One region of the Streptomyces sp. NPDC044719 genome, then DNA from elsewhere that is predicted to be linked to it. Evidence: riboswitches for the same ligand, from Rfam matches in the RefSeq annotation. Region 1 holds a riboswitch; the other holds the start of a gene.
What was found. A riboswitch is a leader RNA that binds a small molecule or an ion and turns the genes downstream of it on or off. The one in region 1 is predicted to bind cyclic di-AMP.
Positions count from the first base shown of each region.

Region 1 (5,371 bases):
CGCTGCGGCCCACGCCGCCCGGTGTGCGCCCGGCGCCGATGACGGCGACCGAGCCGGGCGCGAGCAGCCGCTGCACGGACCGGGCCTCGGCGCGGTGTTCGCGCGCGTACTGCACGGCCAGGGAGCGGTCGGTGGGTTCGAGGTCGAACTCCAGACGGACCACGCCGTCCTCGAAGCTGCGCTTCTGGGTGTACCCGGCGTCCGTGAACACCTTGATCATCTTGTTGTTGGCGGGCAGCACCTCGGCGGCGAAGCGGCGGATGCCGCGCTCCCGGGCGACGGCGCCGATGTGCTCCAGCAGGGCGGAGGCGACGCCGCGGCCTTGGTGGGCGTCCTGCACGAGGAAGGCGACCTCGGCTTCGTCGGCCGGTGCCGACGCGGGCGTTCCGTCGGCGCCGATCCGGTCGTAGCGTACGGTGGCGATGAACTCGCCGCCGACCGTGGCCGCGAGTCCCACCCGGTCCACAAAGTCGTGGTGCGTGAAGCGGTGGACGTCCTTGGCGGACAGGCGAGGGTACGGCGCGAAGAAGCGGTAGTACTTCGACTCGTCGGAGACCTGCTCGTAGAAGCTGACCAGGCGATCGGCGTCATCAACGGTGATGGGCCGGATGCGCGCGGTACCACCGTCGCGCAGCACCACGTCGGCTTCCCAGTGGGCGGGATACTCGTGCCGGTCCGGCGAGGTCTGCATGGGCCCCAGAGTACGGCTAGCGCCTGACAACGGGCGCGAGGCAATCTGTGGAGGGCGTCAGTCGGGTCGAGGCCGCGATCCGACGGCACCCCGGGGCGGGTCATCAGGACCGCTCCGGCACAGCTTCACGTTATGGGAAACTGGTCTAGACAACCCTGAACACCGAAGGGCAGCAACACATGGCTGAGCGCCGCGTCAACGTCGGCTGGGCCGAGGGCCTCCACGCCCGCCCCGCTTCCATCTTCGTCCGAGCCGCCACGGCCGCAGGCGTCCCGGTGACGATCGCCAAGGCAGACGGCAACCCCGTCAACGCGGCCTCCATGCTGGCCGTCCTCGGCCTGGGCGCCCAGGGCGGCGAGGAGATCGTCCTCGCCTCCGACGCCGAGGGCGCGGACGCCGCCCTGGACCGGCTGGCCAAGCTGGTCTCCGAGGGCCTGGAGGAACTGCCCGAGACCGTCTGAGTATTTCTCCGCGCCTGACCCGGCGCACTCTGAAGGGCTCGTCCGAATTCTCCGGGCGAGCCCTTCGCCTTTTCCGTGCATTTCCTGCCGACGGGCAGCAGAAATAATCCCCCGCGAATTTCCCACTCTTTGTATACGGCTCCCGTGTTAATGCCGCAGGCTTGCCGTGTTTACGGCATGTTGCGAGTTCCTCACACGTTGGGCGCGCTCCCCGGCGGAGCCGAAGCGCAGCCGGTGCGCGGCGGTCGCGCGCTCGGTGTGCAGCGCCGTGACCGCCCGCGCGCGCTCGCCGTCCCCGCGCGCCACCGCGTCCACGATCGCGCCGTGCTCGGCCCAGGACTCCACGGGTCCGGCCGGTGGATCCACCGCGTACATCCAGGCGATCTTGTGCCGGAGCTGGGTGAGCATCGAGGTCAGCGCGGGGCTGCCGGAGGCCTGGGCGAGCGTCTCGTGGAACCAGCCGCCCAGCGAGCGCAGGTCGTCGCTGTTGCCCCGGCGGGCGCGCTCCTGGCCGAGCTTGACCAGGCCGCGCAGGACCTTCAGATGGGCCTCGGTGCGGCGCTGGGCGGCGCGGGCGGCACCCAGCGGCTCCAGCAGCATGCGCATCTCCAGCAGGTCGGCGGCCTCCTGCTCGGTGGGTTCGGCGACGCACGCGCCCGCGTGCCGCCGGGTGACCACGAAGCCCTCGGCCTCCAGAGTGCGCAGGGCCTCCCGGACGGGGACGCGCGAGACGCCGTAGCGGCGTGCGAGAAGTTCCTCGGTGAGCCGGCTGCCGCGCTCGTAGACACCCGCGACGATGTCGTCCCGGATGGCCGTGCACACCGAGTGCGCGGGAATACGCATGACCGACCTCCGCTTAATCCCCGTGAAACGTCGACTGGTGACGTGTGTTCCGTGACTCTATTGCAATGAGCCGGAATTTCCGACGGGGGGCAGGAATCCAGGGATATTTTTTGGACAGTCGGCCGTGGTGAACGCCGAAAGCCCCGGCTCGGGGAGCCGGGGCTTTCGGGAGGCGGAGCGGTCGCCGTCAGACGATTCAGACGTCCACGCCGTGCGAGCGGAGGTAGGCGACGGGGTCGATGTCGGAGCCGTACTCGGGGCTGGTGCGGGCCTCGAAGTGCAGATGCGGGCCGGTGACGTTGCCGGTCGCGCCGGACAGGCCGATCTGCTGGCCGGGGGTGACCTTCTGGCCCACCGAGACGCTGCTGGACGACAGGTGACCGTACTGGGTGTACGTCCCGTCGTTCATCTTGATCACGACCTGGTTGCCGTAGGAACCGCCCCAGCCGGCCTCGACGACCTCACCCATGCCGACCGAGCGGACGGCCGTGCCGCTGGAGGCGTGGAAGTCGACACCGGTGTGGCTGCCGGAGGACCAGACGGCGCCGCCGGTCTTGTAGCCGGTGGAGACGTACGAGCCGGAGATCGGGGAGACGAAGGTGTTGAGGCGCTTGCGCTCGGCCTCGCGGGCGGCACGCTCCTTGGCCTCGCGGGCCTCCTCAGCGCGCTCCTTGGCCTCCTTGGCCGCCTCGGCGGCGCGCTTGCGGGCGGCCTCCTCGGCCTTCTTCTTGGCGGCGGCCTCTTCGGCCGCCTGCTTCTGGGCGACGGCCTGGGCGTCGATCTTCTGGGCCACGGTGTCGCCCATGGTCACGACCGGGGTGAGGCCCGTCTGCTCGACAGCGGGCTCCGCGGCGAAGGCCGGGGCGGCCACGGTGCCGACGACGCCGGTGGTGGCGAGGGCGGCGACGCCCGCCGCGCGGGCCGTGCGACGCTGGATCCGGCTGGGACGACGGTGCTTCCCGGTGGCGCGTGTGAACGCCATGTAGTGGCTGATCCTTTCCTTCCCTCTCGCCTACCGGGTTAGCTGACGGGTTCGGAGCAGGAAGGTCTCCTACGGACCCCCTCGCGACTCGCGCGGGCGTCCGATTCACCCCAGGGACTGCGGTGGGTCCCCGGCTCCCCTGGCTCGCGCCGTACGGGGACTCGGCGATGACTGTCCGGTGCCGCGGGTGCGGCGCACTGCCTGACGAACAGCCCGGACGACGCTAAGCGGCGCCACTTTCAATTCCCAAACGGATCCCGGGTTTTGTAGCGCATCCCACAGGGCAGACGGGCAACTCCCATCCCAATTCAGACATAAAGGAGCCCTGGTGCCTTAGAAGACAACCAGGGCCCCTACGCGCGCGTGCCGCTCGCCTCCCGCTACTCGGCGGCGACCACGGCGACTTCGCCGATGCCGAGGGCCTCGACCGGGCCCTTGATCTGCGCAGCGTCACCGACGAGGACGGTCACCAGACGGTCCACCGGGAAGGCGCTGACAGCCGCCGCGGTGGCCTCCACGGTGCCGGTCGCGGCGAGCTGCCGGTACAGCGCGGCCTGGTAGTCGTCGGGCAGGTGCTGCTCGACCTGGTCCGCCAGCGTGCTCGCGACAGCCGCCGCCGTCTCGTACTTCAGCGGCGCCACACCGACCAGGTTCTGCACGGCGACGTCCCGCTCGGCGTCGGTCAGCCCCTCGGCGGCGAGGGTGCGCAGCACCGTCCAGAGGTCCTCGAGGGCGGGGCCGGTGTTGGGCGTGTCCACGGAGCCGCTGATGGCGAGCATCGCGGCGCCGGTCCCGTCCGGGGCGGACCTGAGGACCTGGGCGAACGCCCGCACACCGTAGGTGTAGCCCTTCTCCTCGCGCAGGACGCGGTCCAGGCGGGAGGTGAGGGTGCCGCCCAGGCAGTACGTGCCGAGCACCTGGGCGGGCCAGACGCGGTCGTGCCGGTCCGAGCCGATCCGGCCGATGAGCAGCTGCGTCTGGACGGCGCCCGGGCGGTCCACGATGACGACCCGGCCCGTGTCGTCGGCGGTCACCGGCGGCACCGGACGCGGCTCGGCCGAGGAACCGGTCCAGGCGCCCAGTGTGTCGCCGAGCAGCGCGTCGAGGTCGATGCCGGTGAGGTCGCCGACGACCACGGCGGTGGCCGTCGCCGGGCGGACGTGCTTCTCGTAGTAGGCGCGTACGGCCGCGGAGTCGATCGCGGCGACGGTCTCCTCGGTGCCCTGCCGGGGCCGGGACATGCGCGAGTCCGCCGGGAACAGCTCCTTGGAGAGCTCCTTGGCGGCACGGCGGGCGGGGTTGGCCAGCTCGTGCGGGATCTCGTCGAGGCGGTTGTTCACCAGCCGCTCGACCTCGCTGTCCGCGAACGCGGGCGCCCTGAGGGCGTCGGCGATCAGGCCGAGGCCCTTGGCGAGCCGGGAAGCGGGAACCTCCAGGCTCAGCCGGACGCCCGGGTGGTCGGCGTGCGCGTCGAGGGTGGCGCCGGCGCGCTCCAGCTCGGCGGCGAACTCCTCGGCGGAGTGCTTGTCAGTGCCCTCGGAGAAGGCCCGGGCCATGATCGTGGCCACCCCGTCGAGGCCGGCCGGCTCGGCGTCCAGGGGCGCGTCCAGCAGCACCTCCACGGCGACGACCTGCTGACCGGGGCGGTGGCAGCGCAGCACGGTGAGGCCGTTGTCGAGCGTGCCGCGCTCGGGGGCCGGGAAGGCCCACGGCTTGGCGTCGCCCGCCTGCGGCTGCGGGTGGAAGTCCATCGTGGCGAGCTCGGTCACTTGGCCGCCTCCTCGTTCTCGTTCGTGACCGCGGCTGCGGCGTCCTCGGTGCTGTTGTCGGCGTCCTCGCCGGTCTCGTCGGCGACGGGCTCGTAGACGAGCACCGCGCGATTGTCGGGCCGCAGCCGGGCCTTGGCGACCTCCTGGACCTCCTCCGCCGTGACCTCAAGCACGCGCTGCACGGCGGTCAGGGCGAGCTGCGGGTCACCGAACAGCACGGCGTACCGGCACAGTTCGTCGGCCCGGCCGGAGACCGTGCCGAGCCGGTCCAGCCACTCGCGCTCCAACTGGGCCTGGGCGCGCTCCATCTCCTCGGCCGTGGGGCCCTCCTCGGCGAACCGGGCGAGCTCCTCGTCGATGGCGGTCTCGATGACCGGCACCTCCACGTCACCGGACGTCTTCACGTCCAGCCAGCCCAGCGAGGGCGCACCGGCGAGCCGCAGCAAGCCGAAGCCGGCCGCCACGGCCGTACGGTCCCGGCGTACGAGGCGGTTGTAGAGACGGGAGGACTCGCCGCCGCCGAGGACGGTGAGGGCCAGGTCTGCGGCGTCGCACGCGCGCGTGCCGTCGTGGGGCAGCCGGTAGGCGGCCATCAGGGCGCGCGCCGGGACCTCCTCCTCGACGA
Region 1 is NZ_JBWKHE010000008.1:447,225-452,595, forward strand. It holds gene AC07DF_RS31510 (bifunctional acetate--CoA ligase family protein/GNAT family N-acetyltransferase) at 1-691, opposite strand, end outside; gene AC07DF_RS31515 (HPr family phosphocarrier protein) at 871-1,152, shown strand; gene AC07DF_RS31520 (GntR family transcriptional regulator) at 1,300-1,995, opposite strand; gene AC07DF_RS31525 (M23 family metallopeptidase) at 2,192-2,977, opposite strand; cyclic di-AMP (ydaO/yuaA leader) riboswitch at 2,990-3,154, opposite strand; gene AC07DF_RS31530 (M16 family metallopeptidase) at 3,358-4,746, opposite strand; gene AC07DF_RS31535 (M16 family metallopeptidase) at 4,743-5,371, opposite strand, start outside.

Region 2 (5,371 bases), on a different contig from region 1:
AGAGGACCGACGGTGACCGTATGCGACCGCGATCCCGCCTCGGCGCCGTCGACTTAACTCAGCGTGATGACCGATGCGTCGAAATCCCGGGCGGGTGCCGGTGATCGGGTGCTATGGGGCGCATATATGCATCGGTGGGCCGGTGTCGGGCGGATCGGACCCCCTGATTAGGCTCCGGCCTCATGGACGTACTCATCCACCTCTTCGTCGGCCTCCACATCATCGGCATCGCCTCGCTCCTGGGCGGCTTTCTCACCCAGATGAAGGCGATGGGCGAGGGCACCGCCCGCTACACCCCGGCGATGCTGCACGGCGCGCTGACGATGCTGGTCACCGGTGTGATCCTGGTCGGCCTCAACCAGGCCGACGACCAGTCCGTGAACAACATCAAGATCGGCGTGAAGCTGGCCCTGCTGATCGTGATCCTCGGCCTGGTCTACGTGAAGCGGGACGACGAGAAGGTGGACAAGGGCCTGTTCGGCCTGGTCGGCCTGCTGACCACGGCGAACGTCTTCATCGCCGTGCTCTGGACCTGACCCGGCGGCCGGGCAGCGCACCGGACCGGACCGCGGCGGCCGTCCAGGCGGCGGCCACGAGCCACGCGGCGACCGCGATCCACAGCAGCGCCTCCCCGAAGCCGTCCAGCCAGGAGACGTCGAGGGCGACGGCGACGGCCAGTGCCGCCGTCCCCGTCTTGGCCCAGGTGAACACGGTCGCCCAGCGGCGGACGTCATGGCGGGGCCGGGGCCACAGGAACTCGGCGGCGAGCAGGACGGCGTAGCAGAGCAGTGCGAGCACGAGCAGCGCGACGGTCACCGTGCGCAGGACGTCCCGGTCGTCTTCGTTCCACAGGTACAGACGCGCGCTGTCGGCGCTGATCAGCCGCGCCCCGGCGAGCGCCGAGAGGGCGAGCGCCCCGCCCGCGAGCCAGTGATCGCCGACCCCTTCGGCCACCTGCCGCACATCGAAACGGATCAGGGCGAGGACGTACAGGACCAGTCCCAGCCAGAACAGCACCAGCGCCGCGTGCGCGAGCCAGTCCGCCGACTCGGCCGCGGCCAGCGTGGCGCCGAGCACGGCGAGCCCCTGCGTGGCCATGCAGCGCGCGAACACCGTCCCGGGCCCGCGCCGCTGCCCGCCCTGCGGGACGAGGACGAGCGGCACCGGCCAGAGCAGTACGGCGAGCACCAGCAGCGTCACGGCCAGGGCCCGGGAGCCGGCCGCCGAGAAGGCGGTGCCCAGGACGGCCGTCGCCGCCACGGTGGTGAGGGCCGTCGTCATCACGCTCTCGAGGACGCCCGGCCTGCGCGTATAAGCCCGCCACCTGGTCCCGGCCCGCAGCAGCCGCAGGGTGAAGTCCGAGGCGAACAGCAGCCAGGCCGCGCAGGCCAGACCCAGGGTGACGCGTGAGAGGACCTCGTACCCCGCCAGATCCAGACCGACCGACAGGGTGCCGGTCGCCAGCACGGCGGCACTGGCCGCCGGAGCACGTTGCGCCCACCAGGCGACGGAGGGGGAGGGGCCGGGCATGGGGCCGATGCTAGGAGGCCCCGCGCGCGTTACGGGCAGGCCACGCGCGCGGGGTCCCAAAAACCTGCGAGACCCGTCAGGCCGGCCGCACCACGCTGTGGATCGACGACTCGCCGTCGTAGTAGATCGACTCCTCGCGCACGTACGTGCCGGGCTTCGGAGCGTGGATCATCATGCCGTTGCCGATGTAGATGCCGACGTGGGTGACATCGTCGTAGAAGAAGACCAGGTCACCGGGCTGAGCGTCGGCCAGGGGCACCGTGGTGCCGGCGTTGACCTGGTCGTACGTCGTGCGCGGCAGGGTCACGCCGGCGGCCTTCCAGGCGGCCTGGGTGAGGCCGGAGCAGTCGTAGGAGCCGGGGCCGGTGGCGCCCCAGACGTACGGCTTGCCGATCTGGGCGCGGGCGAAGGCGAGCGCCTTGTCGGCCTTGGTGGCGTACGAGGAGTCGGGCGCGGTGGACGACGAGGACGAACCCGTCGAGGAGGAACCACTGTCCTGCTGCTGGGCGGCTTCCTGCTGGGCGGCTTCCTGCTCCCGCTGCTGCTCGGCCTGCTGCCGGGCCAGCTCGGCGGCCTTGCGGGCGGCCTCCTCCTGCTTCTCCCTCTCGATCGCCGCGAGCCGCGCCTTCTCCTCGGTGGTCAGCTTCGACAGCAGCTCGCGCGCGTCGGCGAGCTTCCTCTGGACGGTCGCCTTGGCCGTCTTCAGGTCGTCCTGCGACTCGGTGAGCGTCTCGAGGCTCTCGGTGGCCTCCTGACGCTTCTCCATCGTCTCTGACTGCTGAGTGATGTAGTCGTCGACCGCCACCTTCTGACGGCCGGTCATCCGGTCCATCAGCTGGGTCTGGTCGAAGTAGTCCTGCGGGGTGTCCGCGAGCAGGAACGTCGCCGTGTCCGGGGTGGAGGCGCCGGTGCGGTACTGGGCGGCGGCGAAGGTGCCCAGCTCTTCCCGCGCCTCGTTCAGCTTCTGGGTGCGCTTGGCGACGTCGTCGAGGAGGGTGTCGACGCGCTTGCGCTGCTTGGCGGTCTTCTCCTTGGCCCCGTTGTACTTCTCGGTCGCGGACCCCGCCTGGCGGTAGAGGTCGTCGACCTTCTTCTCGACTTCCTCCAGGCTGGGCTTGTCGTCGGCCTCGGGGGCGGCGTTGGCCGACTGGGACAGCAGGGCCACGGAGGTGAGGGCCGCCGTCGCGAGGGCGGGGGTCCGTATGCCTGCAACGCGCGAACCCGTAGGACGCGACTTGCGGTGCGACGCCAAGGGAGGCGACTCCTTCCATGCTCCGCCTACCGGGTTAGCTGTCGGGTTCGGGCGGGTGGTTCGGAAGGGTTGCCCTACGGCCGTCTCCGGGAAGGGAGTCGGGCCGATTCACCCCGGGGTCTCGGTTGGGTCCCCGGCTCTGGCTGCCGCTGCGGCACGCCTGACTCGGCGGAGGCCACGCGGCCCGGCGACGTTCGCCGGTGGGGGTCGTGTGACCTCCTCGCACGGTAGCCAACTCGTGTGGCCCTTGTGAAGGTTGATGGGTGATATGCCCGATACATTTCCGTGACCTTGCTCATGAGCATCGCCGAGAGTGATCGATCGAGGGGGATTGGTCACCGTTTATACGCAATTGTGAAGCCGTAGCGGCCTGTGATCACGTGCACCTGGAGGGTGACAGGGGGGTTCTTTCGGCGATGTTCTCAGGGCGGCGGCGGGCTGTCAGTGGGGCGCCCTAGACTCGGAGAGCGATGAGCAGCCTCTTTGACGACAGCTTCCTGGCGGACCTCCAGGCCCAGCGGGGTCCCGCGGACGAACCCCCACCGCCGCCCGAGGACGATCACGGACCGGAGCCGGTTCCGGACGATCTGTTCGGCGGGAAGTTCGATGTGCCGCCGGACCGCGACGCCTACTACCGGGACGGAGCCGCGCGCCCGCCGGTGGACGCCGCCGCGCTCCTGGAGGGGCTGAACGACAACCAGCGCGCCGCCGTCACACACTCCGGCTCCCCGCTGCTCATCGTGGCCGGCGCCGGCTCCGGCAAGACCCGTGTGCTCACACACCGCATCGCCCACCTGCTCGCCGAGCGGGACGTCCACCCGGGCCAGATCCTCGCCATCACCTTCACCAACAAGGCCGCCGGCGAGATGAAGGAGCGCGTCGAGCAACTCGTCGGCCCGCGCGCGAACGCCATGTGGGTGATGACGTTCCACAGCGCCTGCGTCCGCATCCTGCGCCGGGAGAGCAAGAAGCTCGGCTTCACATCGAGCTTCTCGATCTACGACGCCGCCGACTCCAAGCGCCTGATGGCCCTGGTCTGCCGCGACCTGGACCTCGACCCCAAGCGCTTCCCGCCGAAGTCCTTCAGCGCCAAGATCAGCAACCTGAAGAACGAGCTGATCGACGAGGAGGACTTCGCCGCCCAGGCCGGCGACGGCTTCGAGAAGACCCTCGCCCAGGCCTACGCGATGTACCAGTCGCGGCTGCGCGAGGCGAACGCCCTCGACTTCGACGACCTGATCATGACGACGGTCAACCTGCTGCGCGCCTTCCCGGACGTCGCCGAGCACTACCGCCGCCGCTTCCGCCACGTCCTCGTGGACGAGTACCAGGACACCAACCACGCCCAGTACGCACTCGTCCGGGAGCTCGTGGGCACCTCCGAGCACCCCGTCGACGTACCGCCCAGCGCGGACGACCTGCCGCCCGCCGAGCTGTGCGTGGTCGGTGACGCCGACCAGTCGATCTACGCCTTCCGCGGCGCGACGATCCGCAACATCCTCCAGTTCGAGGAGGACTACCCGGACGCGACGACGATCCTGCTGGAGCAGAACTACCGCTCCACCCAGACGATCCTCAGCGCGGCCAACGCGGTCATCGAGCGCAACGAGTCCCGCCGCCCCAAGAACCTGTGGACCAACGCGGGCACGGGCGCGCAGATCACCGGCTACGTCGCCGACACCGAGCACGACGAGGCGCAGTTCGTCGCCGACGAGATAGACCGTCTCACCGACGCGGGTGAGGCGAAGGCCGGCGACGTCGCCGTCTTCTACCGCACCAACGCCCAGTCCCGTGTCTTCGAAGAGATCTTCATCCGCGTCGGCCTGCCCTACAAGGTCGTCGGCGGCGTCCGCTTCTACGAGCGCAAGGAGGTCCGGGACGTCCTGGCCTACCTGCGCGTGCTGGCCAACCCGGAGGACTCGGTGCCGCTGCGCCGGATCCTCAATGTGCCCAAGCGCGGCATCGGCGACCGCGCCGAGGCGATGATCGACGCCCTCTCCCAGCGGGAGAAGATCAGCTTCCCGCAGGCGCTGAAGCGCGTCGACGAGGCGTACGGCATGGCCGCGCGCTCCACCAACGCCGTCAAGCGGTTCAACACGCTGATGGAGGACCTCCGTACGGTCGTCGAGTCCGGCGCGGGGCCCGCCACCGTGCTGGAGGCGATCCTGGAGCGCACCGGATACCTCGCCGAGTTGCAGGCCTCCACCGACCCGCAGGACGAGACCCGGATCGAGAACCTCCAGGAACTCGCCGCCGTCGCCATGGAGTTCGAGCAGGAGCGCGGCGAGGACGAGCAGGGAACGCTTGCCGACTTCCTCGAGAAGGTCGCGCTGGTCGCCGACTCCGACCAGATCCCCGACGAGGAGGACGGCGACGGCGTCATCACCCTGATGACCCTGCACACCGCCAAGGGCCTGGAGTTCCCGGTTGTCTTCCTGACCGGCATGGAGGACGGCGTCTTCCCGCACATGCGCGCCCTCGGCCAGACCAAGGAGCTGGAGGAGGAGCGGCGCCTGGCGTACGTGGGCATCACCCGCGCGCGGGAACGGCTGTATCTGACGCGCTCGACGATGCGCAGCGCCTGGGGAC
Region 2 is NZ_JBWKHE010000001.1:414,190-419,560, forward strand. It holds gene AC07DF_RS02015 (hypothetical protein) at 183-536, shown strand; gene AC07DF_RS02020 (SLAC1 family transporter) at 514-1,530, opposite strand; gene AC07DF_RS02025 (C40 family peptidase) at 1,607-2,782, opposite strand; cyclic di-AMP (ydaO/yuaA leader) riboswitch at 2,791-2,949, opposite strand; gene pcrA (DNA helicase PcrA) at 3,253-5,371, shown strand, end outside.
Region 2: another riboswitch for cyclic di-AMP. It lies ahead of AC07DF_RS02025 (C40 family peptidase); the one in region 1 lies ahead of AC07DF_RS31525 (M23 family metallopeptidase).